DNA from 3 places in the Kitasatospora sp. CB02891 genome. Region 3 is predicted to be linked to each of the others. Evidence: riboswitches for the same ligand, from Rfam matches in the RefSeq annotation. Region 3 holds a riboswitch; each other region holds the start of a gene.
The links. A riboswitch is a leader RNA that binds a small molecule or an ion and turns the genes downstream of it on or off. The one in region 3 is predicted to bind cobalamin.

Region 1 (4,947 bases), on a different contig from region 3:
TCGGCTCCGCCCCCGCGGCATCCGGCAGGACACTCCGCTTCACCGGCAAGACGGTCCTCAAGGTCCAGAACGGCCTCATCGTCGAGGAACTCGGACTCGACGACGGCGTGAAGGTCCTCCAGCAGCTCGGCATCATCCCGACCGCCTGACCCCGACCGGCCGGCCGGCATCCAGCAGCAAACCGGAGGGGGCCCACCCCGCAACGGCAGGCCCCCTCCGGCAGTTCCAACACGCTGACCCGACCCGCCAAACCCCCTGCGCCAGGCGGGTCGGCCGCACTGAAGCCCGTGATCACCGGCGTAGCGTCAACCGCCGCACCGCATCCGTCGGTGCCGAGAATGATCACGGATCGGGCGGTGGGGTGATCCCGAGCAACTGCTTCCCGCCGGACGAGTGGTCCGGTGAAGGAGCTCGATGAGGAGAACGCGCGGGCGGCGCCGAAACCCCCTCCAGATTCACACCCGACCCGCAGCTGTTCGGTAGCCCACCGTGAACACCACGGCCCTTCCTGATGCAGGTCCGCCGGGGTTCCGGTCTGATACGGACATACCGGGTCAGGGCACCCGCGCGCGCACGCTCAGAGAGGCTCCAGCCGTGACAACCTCGATCGCCGTCGTCCTCGTTCACGGACGCCGACCGCACAGCAGCTCGGCGGACACCGCGTTCGGCGGGCCGGCACGACCGACCGTGGAGACCTCGCGGTGACCCCTTCCACACCGTCGCGATCGGCGAGGCCCGGTGACGACGACGGTCTGACCGGCCAGACCGTCGTCGTCACCGGGGCCGGGCGTGGCATCGGGCTCGCGATCACCGAGGCGTTCCTCGCAGCGGGATGCCACGTCGTCGCGGGATCACGGACACGCACCGAGGCCCTCGACACGCACGTGGAGCAGGGCGCGAACCTCACCGTCGTGGAAGTCGATCTCGCGACACCGGGCGGTCCGGCCGGGCTGATCACCGAGGCCGCCCGGCTCCATGGCGGCATCGACGTGCTGGTGAACAACGTCGGAGCGGTGCGCCCGAGGGTGGACGGTTTCCTGAGCGTGACGGACGAGGACTGGGACTGGGCCCTGAGCGTCAACCTCCTGACCGCCGTCCGCACCACCAGGGCTGCCCTGCCGCACCTGCTCGCCTCCGGCGCGGGACGCATCGTCACCGTCTCCTCGGTCAACGCCCGGCTGCCGGACCCCCTGGTCATCGACTACGGTGCCGCCAAGGCTGCACTGACCAACTTCTGCAAGGCCCTGTCCAAGGAGGTGGGACCACAGGGGGTGCGGGTGAACACGATCGGCCCCGGCCCGGTGGAGACCGCGCTGTGGCAGGGCACCGATGGCGTCGCCGCCACGGTCGGTCGATCCCGTGGTACCGGCCCCGACGACGTGGCCCGCGCTGCCGCGGCCCAGTCCGCGACCGGCCGCTTCACCCGCCCGGCGGAGGTCGCGGACCTCGTCCTGTTCCTCGCCGGCCCAGGCGCCGCGAACATCACGGGTGCCGACTTCGTCATCGACGGCGGGCTCGTGGACTCCCTGTGAAAAGAGTCAGGGTCCCGGTGGGGCAAGCTCGCCACCTGGCGCCTCGCCAGCTCCGGCCGAGGTGACTGCCCCGAGCGACACAGACTGAACTGGGCGTCGACCCCCGCGCCCGGGCCCTCGTAGGCGGCAACGACAAGGCCCGAGGACCGCAGGAGGGCCAGATCGTCCGGCTGGTCCGCGAGGAACTGAAGGATCTTCGGGAGGCAAGGTCTCTCCTCCCGCTGACAACTGAGGACCCCGGCGGACCACGGCAGGAGCGACGGAGTCGGCTACGGCCGCAGGCCGGGGGTGTTCCTGATGAAGTGGTCGAACCCCAGCGGGGGGCGTCCGAGGAGTTCGGCAACGTCGTTCGTGGCCCGGTCGTACCGGTTCTCGCCGTGCAGCCGCGCCATCGTGGCGATGTGCTCGAAGACGTGGGGCGGCAGGTCCTGCGTCCTGAGGTCGCGGTCCAACCACTCCTCGTACGGCACGTCGACGTACGTGATGGCCCGGCCCAAGGCGGCGGAGAACTCGGCCGCGATGACGCTCATGTCACGCGAGCGCGCTCCGGTCAGTTCGTAGACGCGGCGGGACGGCGGAGCTGAATCGAGCAGCAGCCGTGCGACGACCTCCGCCACATCGGCTGCGGCGACCGGCGAGGTCCGCGCGGACCCGAACGGCAGACGGATCGTGCGGTCGCGGAGGATCGACGCGAGGGCGATCCGCGCGAACAGCGGATTCTCCATGAACACGGTGGGCCGGACGTGGACGACCGGGACCCCCGACCAGTCGAGGACGTGCTCGGTCAGCCAGTGCAGCCGCTGCTGCCGGGACTCCGCACGGCTGGTGAGGTCCATCTGCGAGACCGTCATCTGCGAGATGCTCACCAGCAGATCGAAACCCCCGCTCTCCCGCGCGGCCGCGGCCACCGTCGTCGCCGCCTCCAGGTACGCGGGCGACACGCCCATCCCGAAGTAGGCCCGCCGGCAGCCCGCCAGCGCCTCGGCCACGTCGGCCCCGCGAGTGAGGTCACCGACCACCACCTCGACGCCGTCCACGGCCCTCAGCGCCGAGGCCCGCTCGTCGTCGTGGTGCACGAGCGCCCGGACCGGCACGCCCTCGGCACGCAACCGGTCGACGACCGCTCGTCCGACCCCGCCGACGCGCCCGCCGACACCAGTGACAAGGACGGGTTGGAACTGCACCGCGACCACCTCCTGCCCTCCGGGCCGGGAAGCCACTCCGCTCGGCCCGTTCGGGACAACCCTACGGACCGCGAATCGCCCACGCAGCCGCCTCCGGCAGGAACCGCCCGCTCCCGGCGGGGTGATCCACCCCTGCGCACACGGTGCTGGCCGAGGTGTCGCCGGCGAAGGGCAGACGGCCGTGTTCGCCGGGCAAGGCCTCCATCCTGCTGCCGTTGCCGGCGACCGGTCACCGGTGGTTGACGATGCCGGAGACGCCCCAGCCGATCGTGGCGAGCACCACGGCGAAGATCAGCCCGGCCAGGGTGCGGCCGAGCGGTCCGGCGGTGGGGCGGTCGGTGGCCGGCCGGCCGGGGAGGGGCGCCGGGTTGAGCAGGCGCAGGCCGAGGGCGAACAGGGCGGGCAGGCCGGCGCCGGTGAGCAGGCCGACCACGACGATCCGCCAGATCGCGTCCAGGTTGATCCAGGAGTTCACCGGCTGACCTCGTCGGTCCTGGTGGGCTCGGGCGCCACCGTGCCCGTCCACGCGGCGTTGACGTTCTCCGCGGTGACGGCCGGGCGGCGGGACCTGATGCGGCCGCGGCCGGAGATGATCACCCAGCACGCTGCCCGCGGCACCAGGACCCGGTCCGGCTCGGCGCTCACACAGTCGTACAGTGCCGGTGAACGGGCAGGTCGCGTTCACGGAGATCGACCCCGAGGGCGGGCACATCCATCACGGCGCCGGCCCGGGTACCCGGCCCACTGGCTGAACTCGCCTACCGGATCGCCGGGTTGAGGCAGAAGGCGCGCGAGGGCAAGGGCTGGGTCGCGGACACCTGCCTGCTGCGCCGCGCCGACCCCTCCCAGGGACCGGACACATCACCGACTTTGCGCCGGAAGCCGCCCGGGGCGTTCTAGACTGACCGCGCAACTGGTTCGCCCTGTCCGCCAGGCAGGGCGTCGTAAGAGGGAACCCGGTGGGAATCCGGGACTGCCCCGCAGCGGTGAGTGGGAACGACCGCCGTCATACGCACTGGGTCCGGACGGGCCTGGGAAGCGACGGCCAGTAGGTGCCCGGGATCGATCAACTCCCCGGGTGTGCCCGCGAGTCCGAAGACCTGCCCGTTGCCCGGATGCGTCCGTTCGCACCCGGTAGCCGGTGACCTCGAGGGCGGGTCGGCACGGACACCCGGCGGGCAGGCGCGGTCGAGCGCCGCACCGCCCGGTCTTCGCCACCCCGCGCGCCCTCCTGTGCACCGGACCCAGGATCAAGGCTCGCGAGGAGAGTCCCCTTGACTACGAAGTCCGTAGCCGCGGCAACCGTCCACGGCTACCCCCGCCAGGGCGGGAACCGGGAGCTGAAGAAGGCGATCGAGGGCTACTGGAAGGGCGCCGTCACCGCCGACGCGCTGCTCGCCACCGCCGCCGAACTGCGCTGCACCAACTGGCGCCAACTGGTGGGCGCCGGCATCACCGAAGTCCCCACCGGCGACTTCTCGCTGTACGACCACGTGCTCGACACCACCGTCGCCCTCGGCGCGATCCCGCCCCGCCACCGGGCCGCGTACGAGGCCGATCCGCTGGACGGCTACTTCGCCATGGCGCGTGGCACCCAGCAGACGCCGCCGCTGGAGATGACCAAGTGGTTCGACACCAACTACCACTACCTGGTACCCGAGTTGGGGCCGGACACGGTATTCGCCCCGGACTCCGCCAAGCAGGTCGGCGAACTCCGCGAGGCACTCGGCCAGGGCCACCGGGCCCGGCCGGTACTGCTCGGCCCGGTCACCTACCTGCTGCTCGCCAAGCCCGCACCCGGCGCGCCGGACGGCTTCGAACCACTCACCCTGCTCGACCGGCTGCTGCCCGTGTACGCCGAACTGCTGGCCGACCTGCGGGCCGCCGGCGCCGAGTGGGTGCAGCTGGACGAGCCCGCGCTCGTACAGGACCGCACGCCGGCCGAACTGAACGCCGCCGCTCGCGCGTACCGGGATCTCGGCGCGCTGACGGACCGTCCGAAGCTGCTGGTCGCCTCCTACTTCGACCGGCTCGGCGAGGCGCTGCCTGTGCTCGCCAAGTCGCCGGTCGAGGGCCTGGCGCTGGACTTCACCGGCCCGGCCGCGGGCAACCTCGCCGACCTAGCCGCGGTCGGCGGCCTGCCCGGGAAACGCCTGGTCGCGGGCGTGGTGGACGGCCGCAACGTGTGGATCAACGACCTGGGCGCCTCGCTCGCCACCCTCGCCACCCTG
Region 2 (4,947 bases), on a different contig from region 3:
CGGGCGCCTCCGAGTCCGGGGTCCACTCGTCGGGGCCGAGGCCGCCGTCGGCGTTCTGCCGTGCGGCCAGCCAGGCGGTGGCCCGGTCGGCCTCGGCGGTGCGCCCGGCAGCGTGCAGGGCCTGAGCCGCGACGGCGGTGGACAGGGTCTCGGGGGAAGCGCCCGCGTACGGCACGAACGCGCCGTCGGCCCCCTGCTGGGCGGTCAGCCAGGCCACCCCGCGGTCGGCCACCGGCTGGTGGCCGCCCGCCAGTCGCAGCGCGATCACGGTCTCGGCGGTGGACAGCGGGTCGGACTCGCAGTACTGGCCGGGGCGGATCAGCGTGCCGGCGAAGCCGCCGTCGGCGCACTGCACCCCGGCGAACCGGTCCAGCACGGCGGGCGCCGGGACGACCCCGGCGCGGGCCAGCGCGATCACGCCCATCGCCTGCGTCCACGGGTTGGCCGCGCCCTGGAAGTCCCCGGCGGCGCTGCACTTCCCGCCCTGCCCGGCGGCGTCGCAGACGTGGTCGGTGAGCGCCGCGACCAGGTCGCGGCCGCCGAACGAGCGCGGGTCGCCCCCGGTGGCCTCGGCGACCAGCGCCAGCAGCGCGGCGGCCCGGGCGTCGGGCGCGGCGCCGGCCGACGCGCCGTTCGGGAACAGGAACGCGTCGGCGTGTGCGGCCAGGAACGCGGCGACCTTGCGCAGCGCCGCGTCCTGGGTGCCGGAGCCGGCCAGCGAGAGCGCGGTCAGCGCGGTCCGCGGGAAGTCCGGGCCCTCGAACGCCCAGTTCTCCATGTGGTCGCCGTCCGTCAGCTGCGCCGCCAGCCAGGCCGCGGCGGCAGCCGGATCGGCGGTGCGGCCGGGCGGGGCGCCGGTGCCCGAACTCCCGCCGGGCGACGGGCTCGGGCTGCCGGAGGGGCCGCCGCTCGCACTGGGCGACGGGGACGGGGACGGGCTGGCGGCGTTCTTCGCCCGCACCTCGTCCGGGGTGAACTTCGGCCCGCCGGTGGTCCCGCCGAGGTCGGTCGCGCCGTACACCCAGGCCTCGACCTCGCCGGCCTTCGGCTTCTGGCCGTCGGCGCCGAAGCGGCTGTACGTCCAGGCGGTGGCGCCGGGTTCGGCGATCCAGTACGACCAGTAGGCGCTGCCCTGCGGGGTAGTGGTGCAGGGTTCGGTGGCGGCGGTCGGGTACTGGGTGCCGGTGGCGAACGCACCGGTGCCGATCCGGCAGATGAAGCCGGGGCCGTCGTGCACGGTGCCCGCGGTGGTGAACCCGGCGTTGTGCAGCAGGTTCATGCCGGTGGTCGGGTGGGCGTCGCAGCCGCGGACCAGGCCGCCGCCCCAGGGGGAGAAGTCGACCGCGACGATCGCGCCGGTGGTGGCGGTGCACTGCTCGACCGGGTCGGCGGCCGCCGTGCCCGGGTGTCCGAGCAGCAGGGTGCCGGTGGTGGCGGCCGCGACGAGCGTCGCGAGCAGGGCGGCGGCCGGGCGGCGGCCACGGGTTCTGGACGGGTGCGTGCTGGTGCTGCTGTGGTTGACCCTCACCGGTGACTCCCTGATCGGGTCGTGGCGGGGTGTGACAAGGCAGCGGACGGCGGACTGGCCCCCGTACCGACTGCGTCGTAGTCCGCGACGACGCATGTGGTGCTGACGAACCCCCGGTGGCAGGCATTCCGGCTCCCCCGCCGCACGGGCAGGGCTACGGTTGCGGGTCAGCGCCGGATTCGGACCGGCTTCCCCTGACCTCCGAGGTGGAAAACCCGTTCATCAGACCACGTGAGCTGAGGGGGCGTCAACGCGCCCGGCAGCCAGTCGAAGTGCGCCCGGAGCGCTCGGAGTGGTGCGCAACTACCGCTTGATCGGCGGAGGTTGACCGGTAGGACCGACGGCTCGCCGGAGTCGTGTCGGGTACGTCACCCTGTCGGCCGGCCTGCTGCGTGGGGTACCGTCCGCGGTGGCCGAGCAGGGGAACCCGGTGGGAGTCCGGGACTGACGCGCAACGGTGAGGGGCCTTCACACGCCCGAGTCCGAATGCCTGCCGGCCGTGCACCACGAGCGAAAGCCACCCACGCGATCCGGGCGGCGGCCGCCCCGGACTCCGGCCGGACGCCAGCGCGTTCCGCCGGTGCGACGGGGACGCGTCGGCGCCCCGACCCAAGGAGTCCGTTGTGACCCGTCGTTCCACCACCGCCCTGGCCGCCGTCGCCCTCGCCGCGGGCGCGCTGCTGGGCACCGCAGTCCCCGCGCAGGCCGCCACCCCCGCACAGATCGCCACTTCGAAGACCAACGGCGTCGCCTACCTGAAGACCCTCCAGGCCGCCGACGGCAGCTACGTCACCTCCGGCGGGCTGTCCAACGAGTGGGCGTTCAGCGCGCTCGCCGCCGCCGGGACCGCCGCCGTGGACGTGCTGCCCGGCGCCGACCCCGCCAAGAACGCCCGCACCGTCTACCGCGGCCAACTCGCCGCCGCCACCTGGCCCGGCGCGTCCCCGGTCGTCACCGACTACGAGCGGGCCATCCTCAACTCCTACGCCGCGGGCATCGACCCGGCCCGGGTCGGCGCAGGCCGCAACCTGATCGCCGACCTCGCCGCGTACTGGCAGAGCGCCGAACCCGGCTACTGGGGGCCGTCCGGCAACTTCAACGGCACCGTCTTCGGTCTGCTCGCGCTCGGCAACGCCCGTACCCAGAGCGGGAGCCAGCGTGTCCCGCAGACACTGCTGGACGCCTCGGCCGCCGCCGTCCGCGCCAACCAGCACACCGACGGCGGCTGGAACTACAGCAAGGCCGCCGGCGACCCGACCGCGCTCGCCCAGGCCTCGGACATCGACATGACCGGCGCCGCGATGGCCTCGCTGTGCGCCGCCGGCGTGCCCAGCACCGACAGCGCGATCACCTCCGCCGCGAGCTTCCTGGCCGCCAACCTGAACGCCAACGGCTCGTTCGCCGCCATGTGGGGCCCCAACACAGACTCCAACGGCTGGGCGGTCTCCGGGCTGAACGCCTGCGGCATCAACCCGCAGGGCGCCGCCTTCACCAGCGGCAGCGGCAAGACCCCCGTCGACTACCTGATCGCCCAGCAGTTCAACCCCGGCGGCGGCTTCAAGTACCAGTCCACCGACACCACGCCGTCCGCGTACGCCTCGGTCGACGGCCTGCGCGCGGTGGCCGGCGGCGGCTTCACCGCCACCCCGCCCACCCCCGTCACCTCCGGCGCCCCCACCTGGGTCGCCACCACGGCATTCACCTCCGGCACCGCCGCCCGGATCGCCCTCACCGTCGACAACGGCACCGGAAACCTCAAGGTCTGCGCCGTCACCCTCACCCCGACCGGCTCCACCACCACCCTCGGCGCCGTCCTGGACGCCGCCGCCACCGCCACCCCCAGCGGCTGCGTCACCGGCGTCACGCCGTCCAGCGGCAGCGGCGCGATCACCGCCGTCAACGGCACCGCCAACGCGGGCGCCAACAGCTGGAAGGTCCGCCTCGACAACGGCACCGCCGCCACCGCCACCAGGGCCACCACCGTCAACGCCGGCGACACCGTCTCCCTGCGCTACGGCAGCTGACGCGGCATCAGCGGCGCGCCGCAGCGCAGGTTCCAGCGCGCGGCGCGCCCGCTGAGCGAGGTGACGGTGAGCGGGGCGACGTCCAGCCGCCAGAACGCGGCGGGCGGCAGGGCGAGGGCGTGCACCACGGCGGCCCGGACAACGGCCGGCTCGGCCACGGCGAGCACGCGGCCGGTGTCGGCGGGCAGCGCGTCCAGCCAGCCGCCGACCCGGGCCAGCAGCGCGCCGACGGACTCCCCGCCGGGCGGGGCGAAACCGGGGTCGGACAGCCAAGCGGCGATCGACTCCGGTTCGGCAGCCGCGAGTTCGGCCAGCGGACGGCCGCGCCAGGCACCCGGATCCAGGTCGGCGAGACAGGGCTCGTCCGCCGGCATCAGGTCCAGCGCCCCGGCGCTCTGCCGGCAGCGCGGCGACGGGGCCGACAGCACCCGGTCCGCCCTGGGCACGGCCAGCGTCCGGGCCGGAGCCAGGTCGGCATCCGTCAGCGGCAGGTCGTCACCGAACCGGGCGCCGCGGCCCTCCGCGCCGAGCGCCGGTGCGACCAACATCACCCGGACCGTCACAGGCCCACCCTCCCAAAGATCATCCGTCCACGAATCGTGGATCGGAGTGCCGCGCCCCTGGCGGGCCGTGCCGGGGAACGGTACCTTCTCGGCGAACAACCCCATATCAACGACGGTGCGTGGAAGTCCGGTGCAAGCCCGGCACGGTCGCGCCACTGTGAACCCCTGACCAGGGGGAAGTCAGACCCGCCTCCGTCGTTTCCTGCTCCACACGACCGGGACGCGAGTTCCCGCAAGGAGGTCACACCGCCATGGCTCACCCCATCGCGCCCGCCGCCGTCACCACGCCGGCCCTCACCCCCCTCTCCGTCAAGGCCATCGCCCCCTGGGCGGCCTTCTTCGGCATCCTGCTGCTCACCCTGCTCTACTTCGTCGGCGCCGAACAGGGCGCCACCTCGCTGCTCTCCGGCGAGAGTGTGCACGAGTGGGTGCACGACGGGCGGCACCTGCTCGGCTTCCCCTGCCACTGACCCGCTCCGGCAGAAGAAGCGAGCAACTGAACACATGAACTCCCACACCGTCAGGAACCTCCTGGTCCGCGGCATGCTCGCCGGCCTCGGCGCGGGCGTCCTCGCCCTGATCGTCGCCTACCTGCTGGGCGAACCCCGGGTCGACGCGGCGATCGCCTTCGAGGACTCCCACAGCCACGAGCACGGCGAGGAACTGGTCAGCCGCACCCTGCAGTCCACCGCGGGCCTGGCCACCGGCATCCTGATCTACGGCCTCGCGCTCGGCGGCATCGCCGCCCTCGCGTACTGCTTCGCCCTCGGCCGCACCGGCCGCTTCGGCCCCCGGGCCGGCGCCCTGCTGCTCTCCGGCGCGGCACTGGTCG
Region 3 (4,947 bases):
GTCGGCGAGCTCGTGCTCGTCCTTGACCACCCGCAGCCGCTCCACTGCCCGGTCCAGGTCGAGCAGCCGGGCCGGGGCGGCCAGCCGGCCGACGGCGCGGTGCCGGTCGACCGTCAGGTCGTGCTCCTCGACGGCGAGGTCCGCCACCCGCAGCCGGGCCGCGGCCTCGGCGGCGGCGACCGCGGCGTCGGTCTCGGCGGGCACCGGCAGCCGGGTGACCTCCTCGTCCACCTCGCGCTCCACCGCCTCCTCGGGCGGCACGTCCTCCGGCAGCGCGAGCACCGCCCGCTCGCGGGTGAGCAGCAGCGCGGCGCCGCACGGCGGGCAGCCGGTGAGGTAGCGGACGTTCGCGGCGCGCGTGATCAGCGCGGCGTCGGCCCCGGAGGCGCTGCAGTACTCGCGGAGGCGTTCGCGTCGGGCGGCGTGCGCGTCGGACATGTCTCCGAGCCTACGAACGGGTCCGGGGGGCCGCCCGTCGGGACGGGCCCGATCGGTGGGCGGGAATGCCGAGGGGCGGGGCCGTGTTGTGGCCACATGAAAACGGCAATCGTTGCCGGGATTGGGAGGTTCGAGATGGCGCGCAGCGAGCTGCGACCGGTGATCACGCTCCGGTCCACGGCGGGCACGGGCTTCAGCTACGTGACCCGCAAGAACCGCCGGACCAACCCGGACCGGATCGTGCTGCGGAAGTTCGACCCGGTGGCCGGGCGGCACGTGGAGTTCCGCGAAACCCGTTGACGTTCAACGGAATTGAGCAGTTCGAGGGCTTGCAGAAGGAGGAGCAGATGAAGCAGGGAGTGCACCCCGAGTACCGTCCGGTGGTGTTCCGGGACAAGACGGGCGGCCTGTCGCTCCTGACCCGCTCCACCGCGTCGAGCGGTCGGACGGTCGAGTGGACGGACGGGCGGACGTACCCGGTGGTGGACGTCGAGACGTCCTCCGCGAGCCACCCGTTCTACACCGGCAAGGCCCGCCTGCTGGACACTGCGGGCCGGGTGGAGCTGTACCGCCGCAGGTACGGCCTCTGACAGCCGGCGGGCGAAGGGCCCCGGGAGTCTCCCGGGGCCCTTCGCCCATGCCGATGCCCCGATCGGCCTGCTCACGTACCGGCCGGGCTCATCTGCCGGCCGGCGGGGGGACGGAGACCACCAGGGTGAGGCGGCAGTCGACGTCGCCCTCGTTGCGGTAGCTGTGGGCGGTGCCGGCCTCGTAGGAGGCGGTGGAGCCGGCCGGGACGCGGTGGGCGCGGCCGTCGAGCACCAGGGTGAGTTCGCCCTCGTCGATCCGGGCGATCTCGACGGTGCCGGCCGGGTGCGGGTCGGAGGCGTGGGTCTCGCCGGGTCGCAGGTGCCAGTTCCACAGCTCCAGCGGGCCGGGGGCCTCGATGCCGTTCAGCAGGACGCCGCTGCCGCCGTCCGGGCCGCTCCACAGCCGCACCGCCTCCTCGGCGGGGACGATCCGCACCACCGAGGTCTCGTCGTAGTCGAGCAGACGGGCGATCGAGACGCCGAGGGCGTCGGCGAGGCGGACCACGGTGCCGACGCTGGGGTTGGTGCGGGCCTGCTCGATCTGGACCACCATGCCGCGGCTGACGCCGGAGCGGGCCGCGAGGGCGTCCAGGGTGTGGCCGCGTTCGGTGCGCAGCCGCTTGAGGTTGCGGGCGAGGGCCTGGGTGACGAGATCGGGTTCCGGCACGCTTGAGTCCAATATATTGGTTGGGTCGGTTCAGGGGGGTGAACTATGCTGCGACCGCACGACAGGTCCACCGACTGTACTGCGGAGTCCACCATGCTGCCCCGACCCGACGCGCTCCCGGCCTCATGAGCGCCGCTCTCGCCCTGCTCGCCAGCCTGCTCTGGGGCGTCGCCGACTACGGCGGCGGCACGATCACCCGCCGACTGCCCGCGCTCGGCGTCGTGGTGCTCTCGCAGACCGCGGCCGCCCTGGTCCTCGCGGTGGCCGTCACCGCCACCGGCGGCTGGGCGGACGCCGGGCCCGCGCTCCGGTACGCCGTCGCGGCCGGCGTGCTCGGGCCGTTCGCCCTGCTCGCGTTCTACCGGGCCCTCGCCCTCGGACCGATGGGCGTGGTCTCGCCGCTGGCCACCGTCGGCGTCCTGGTGCCGATCGGGGTCGGCCTGTTCCTCGGCGAGCGGCCGGGCGTCGTCCAGGGGCTGGGGATCCTGGTGGCGATCGCCGGGGTCGTGCTGGCGGGCGGCCCGCAGCGCGGCGGACCGGCCGTGAGCCGCCAGGTGCTCGTCCTCACCCTCTCCGCCGCGCTCGCGTTCGGCGCGGTGCTCGCCCTGATCGCGCACGCCAGCGCCGGCGGCGGACTGCTGCTGACGCTGTGCGTGCAACGACTGACCAACGCCGTCGTCGGCATCGGCATGCTGGCCGCCGCCGCCCGCCGGGAGCCGCTCGAACTGCGCGGCGCGGCCCGCTCGTTGCCCTCGCTGACCGCCGTCGGCGTCGCGGACGTGACCGCGAACGGCCTGTACGCCGCCGCCACCCACCTGGGCTCGGTCGCGGTGGCGGCGGCACTGGCCTCGCTCTACCCCGTGGTGACGGCGCTGATGGCGCGCGGCCTGCTCAAGGAGCGACTGCTGCGGGTACAGGTGGTCGGCGCCGGGCTGGCCGTGGCCGGAACGCTGATCCTGGCCGCCAGTTGACGCCCTGCCACCCTGCTTCGGGTCATGTGGCTCCGACTCCGGAGAACGCCTTGGACCGTCGGGCGATCCGCCAGTAGCCGATCGCCGCCGCCCACACCACCACGAACAGGCCGACGATCACGAAGCCCACGTTGTCCAGGCTGAGTCCGGCGATCCAGCCGGACACCGGATCGTCCAGGCCGAACTTGTCGTGCAGCACCGCGACCAGCTCGATGGTGCCGATCACGAAGGCCACCGCGATCGACAGACCCGTGATGGTCAGGTTGTAGTACACCTTGCGGACCGGGTTGGAGAACGCCCACTGGTAGGCGAAGTTCATGAACGTGCCGTCCAGGGTGTCGAACAGGCTCATCCCGGCCGCGAACAGCAGCGGCAGGCAGACGATCGCGTACCAGGGCAGGCCGGACGCCGCGCCCGAGCCCGCCATCACCATCAGGGTGACCTCGGTGGCGGTGTCGAAGCCCAGGCCCAGCACCATGCCCACCGGGAACATCTGGCCGGGCCGGGTGATCGACCGGGTCGCCCGGCTCAGCACCCGGGCCAGGAAGCCCCGGGAATCCAGGTGCTTCTCCAGCTCGGCCTCGTCGTACTGGCCGGCCCGCATCGCCCGGAACACCCGCAGGATGCCCAGCAGGGCCACCAGGTTGAGCGCCGCGATCAGGTACAGGAACGCCCCCGAGGCGGTGGTGCCGATGGTGCCCAGCACCTGATGGGTCGTCGAACCCTCGTCCATCAGCGTGCCCGCCAGCGCGGCCCCGCCGGCCACCAGCGCGGCCATCAGCACCACCATCGAGGAGTGCCCAAGCGCGAACCAGAAGCCCACCGAGACCGGCCGGCGGCCGTCCGCCATCAGCTTGCGGGTGGTGTTGTCGATCACCGCGATGTGGTCGGCGTCGAAGGCGTGCCGCATGCCCAGGGTGTACGCGGTGATGCCCAGGCCCACACCGAACACCTGGGTACCCACCTGGTACTTCTCCGGCACCACCAGGAACAGCAGCGTCCCGAACGCCGCCACGTGCAGGGCCAGGATCACCGCCATCAGGCCGGCGGTGCGCCAGGTGTCCTCGCGGCGCCAGCGGAAAGCAGGAACAGGGGAGCCCGGGACGTTTCCGGGCATGGTCGAATCGGACGCGGTCATCCGCGCATCACGCTCCAGCACCTCGTGGATCACTTCGTGAGATGCCGTGGCCGGTCTCCTGGCTGACGGGGTGTTCGGCGTCGGCGCCCGGCCTTCCCGGCCGCGAACGGCCAGTGGCACGAGGTGGGAGCCGACGACTCCCCGATCACAGTGGCGAGGGCCGCTCCGGACTCCTGTGACGAGCACAGTGCACCGGCTTCCCGAACACCACGGCCCGTCCACCGTAGAACCGTCCCGGGCGCAGCGGCAAGACCGGACCCCTCCGGAGGTGTCGCAGATCACCCCGCCCCGCGAGGTGACGGCGGGTCAGGCCATCCAGAAGAACACGCAGGTCATCCGCTTCTCGTCCAGCGTGGTGCCGTAGTACTCGGTCGCGGTGTGCATCAGGTTGGCGGTGTACAGCAGCAGCCGGTTGTAGCGGTGCGGGACGGCCAGATCCTCGGTGAACGAGTCCGGCGGGACGAAACGGGTGCCGAGCGCGTCCACCAGGTTGTTGTGCGGGGCGACCACGGTGTTCCCGCCGAGCCGGCCGCCCGGCAGGCTCTGCCGGTAGAAACTGGTCCCGCACCGCTTCGGCACGTTCGGGTTGAGGTACAGCACCGCCGCGTAACGGCACAGCGAACGCGAATCGGTGTGCGGACGCGGCTCGCACTCCCCCTCCCCCACCACCTGCACGCAGTTGTGGTTGAAGGTGCCGCCCTCGGCCTCGCTGAGCGCCCACACCCTGGGCACCCCGACGGTCTCCCGCACCAGCTTCTCGACGTGCGCCAACTCGTCCGGCTCCAGGCCCGGCATCCCCCGCAGCCCCGGCCACGACTCCGGCTTGTGCGGGTACCCCTCGTCCCAGTCGGTACGGGCCAGGTGCCGGGCGCGCACCGCGTCCGGATCCGGCAGCACGTCGTCCAGCACCCAGTAATCACGACCCTTGGTGGGTTTGCGGTACGGCAGGACCGGAAGGGCCGGAGTCGGACGGGGGCCCCGGAACGGTTGTGCGGACATGAACCCGACAATAGGAGCGGGCTCCGGAGCCCTCGACCAAGGAGCGGTCAACCTTCCGTCAAGGCTTCCCCTGCGACCCGTTTTGGTGACAGAGCGTCAGGACTGCTGGCAGCGGGGGCACCAGAACAGGTTCCGGGCCGCCAA

Region 1: it holds a riboswitch for cobalamin, as region 3 does, so the genes downstream of both, metE (5-methyltetrahydropteroyltriglutamate--homocysteine S-methyltransferase) here and CG736_RS05835 (HoxN/HupN/NixA family nickel/cobalt transporter) in region 3, are expected to answer to the same signal.
Region 2: it holds a riboswitch for cobalamin, as region 3 does, so the genes downstream of both, CG736_RS14880 (prenyltransferase/squalene oxidase repeat-containing protein) here and CG736_RS05835 (HoxN/HupN/NixA family nickel/cobalt transporter) in region 3, are expected to answer to the same signal.

The regions. Positions count from the first base shown of each region.
Region 1 covers NZ_NNBO01000005.1:478,274-483,220, reverse strand. Annotated here, with positions in the region: gene CG736_RS14930 (ester cyclase) at 1-149, shown strand, start outside; gene CG736_RS14925 (SDR family oxidoreductase) at 702-1,532, shown strand; gene CG736_RS14920 (NAD(P)H-binding protein) at 1,802-2,716, opposite strand; gene CG736_RS14915 (hypothetical protein) at 2,946-3,191, opposite strand; gene CG736_RS36210 (hypothetical protein) at 3,188-3,361, opposite strand; cobalamin riboswitch at 3,614-3,839, shown strand; gene metE (5-methyltetrahydropteroyltriglutamate--homocysteine S-methyltransferase) at 3,991-4,947, shown strand, end outside.
Region 2 covers NZ_NNBO01000005.1:471,158-476,104, forward strand. Annotated here, with positions in the region: gene CG736_RS14880 (prenyltransferase/squalene oxidase repeat-containing protein) at 1-1,528, opposite strand, end outside; cobalamin riboswitch at 1,629-1,762, opposite strand; cobalamin riboswitch at 1,893-2,041, shown strand; gene CG736_RS14885 (prenyltransferase/squalene oxidase repeat-containing protein) at 2,152-3,552, shown strand; gene CG736_RS14890 (histidine phosphatase family protein) at 3,540-4,115, opposite strand; gene CG736_RS14895 (CbtB-domain containing protein) at 4,367-4,585, shown strand; gene CG736_RS14900 (CbtA family protein) at 4,620-4,947, shown strand, end outside.
Region 3 covers NZ_NNBO01000002.1:61,976-66,922, reverse strand. Annotated here, with positions in the region: gene CG736_RS05860 (aminopeptidase P family protein) at 1-438, opposite strand, end outside; gene rpmG (50S ribosomal protein L33) at 574-738, shown strand; gene CG736_RS05850 (type B 50S ribosomal protein L31) at 786-1,028, shown strand; gene CG736_RS05845 (helix-turn-helix transcriptional regulator) at 1,117-1,695, opposite strand; gene CG736_RS05840 (DMT family transporter) at 1,821-2,666, shown strand; gene CG736_RS05835 (HoxN/HupN/NixA family nickel/cobalt transporter) at 2,689-3,837, opposite strand; cobalamin riboswitch at 3,835-4,031, opposite strand; gene CG736_RS05830 (DUF6445 family protein) at 4,111-4,803, opposite strand; gene CG736_RS05825 (Fpg/Nei family DNA glycosylase) at 4,900-4,947, opposite strand, start outside.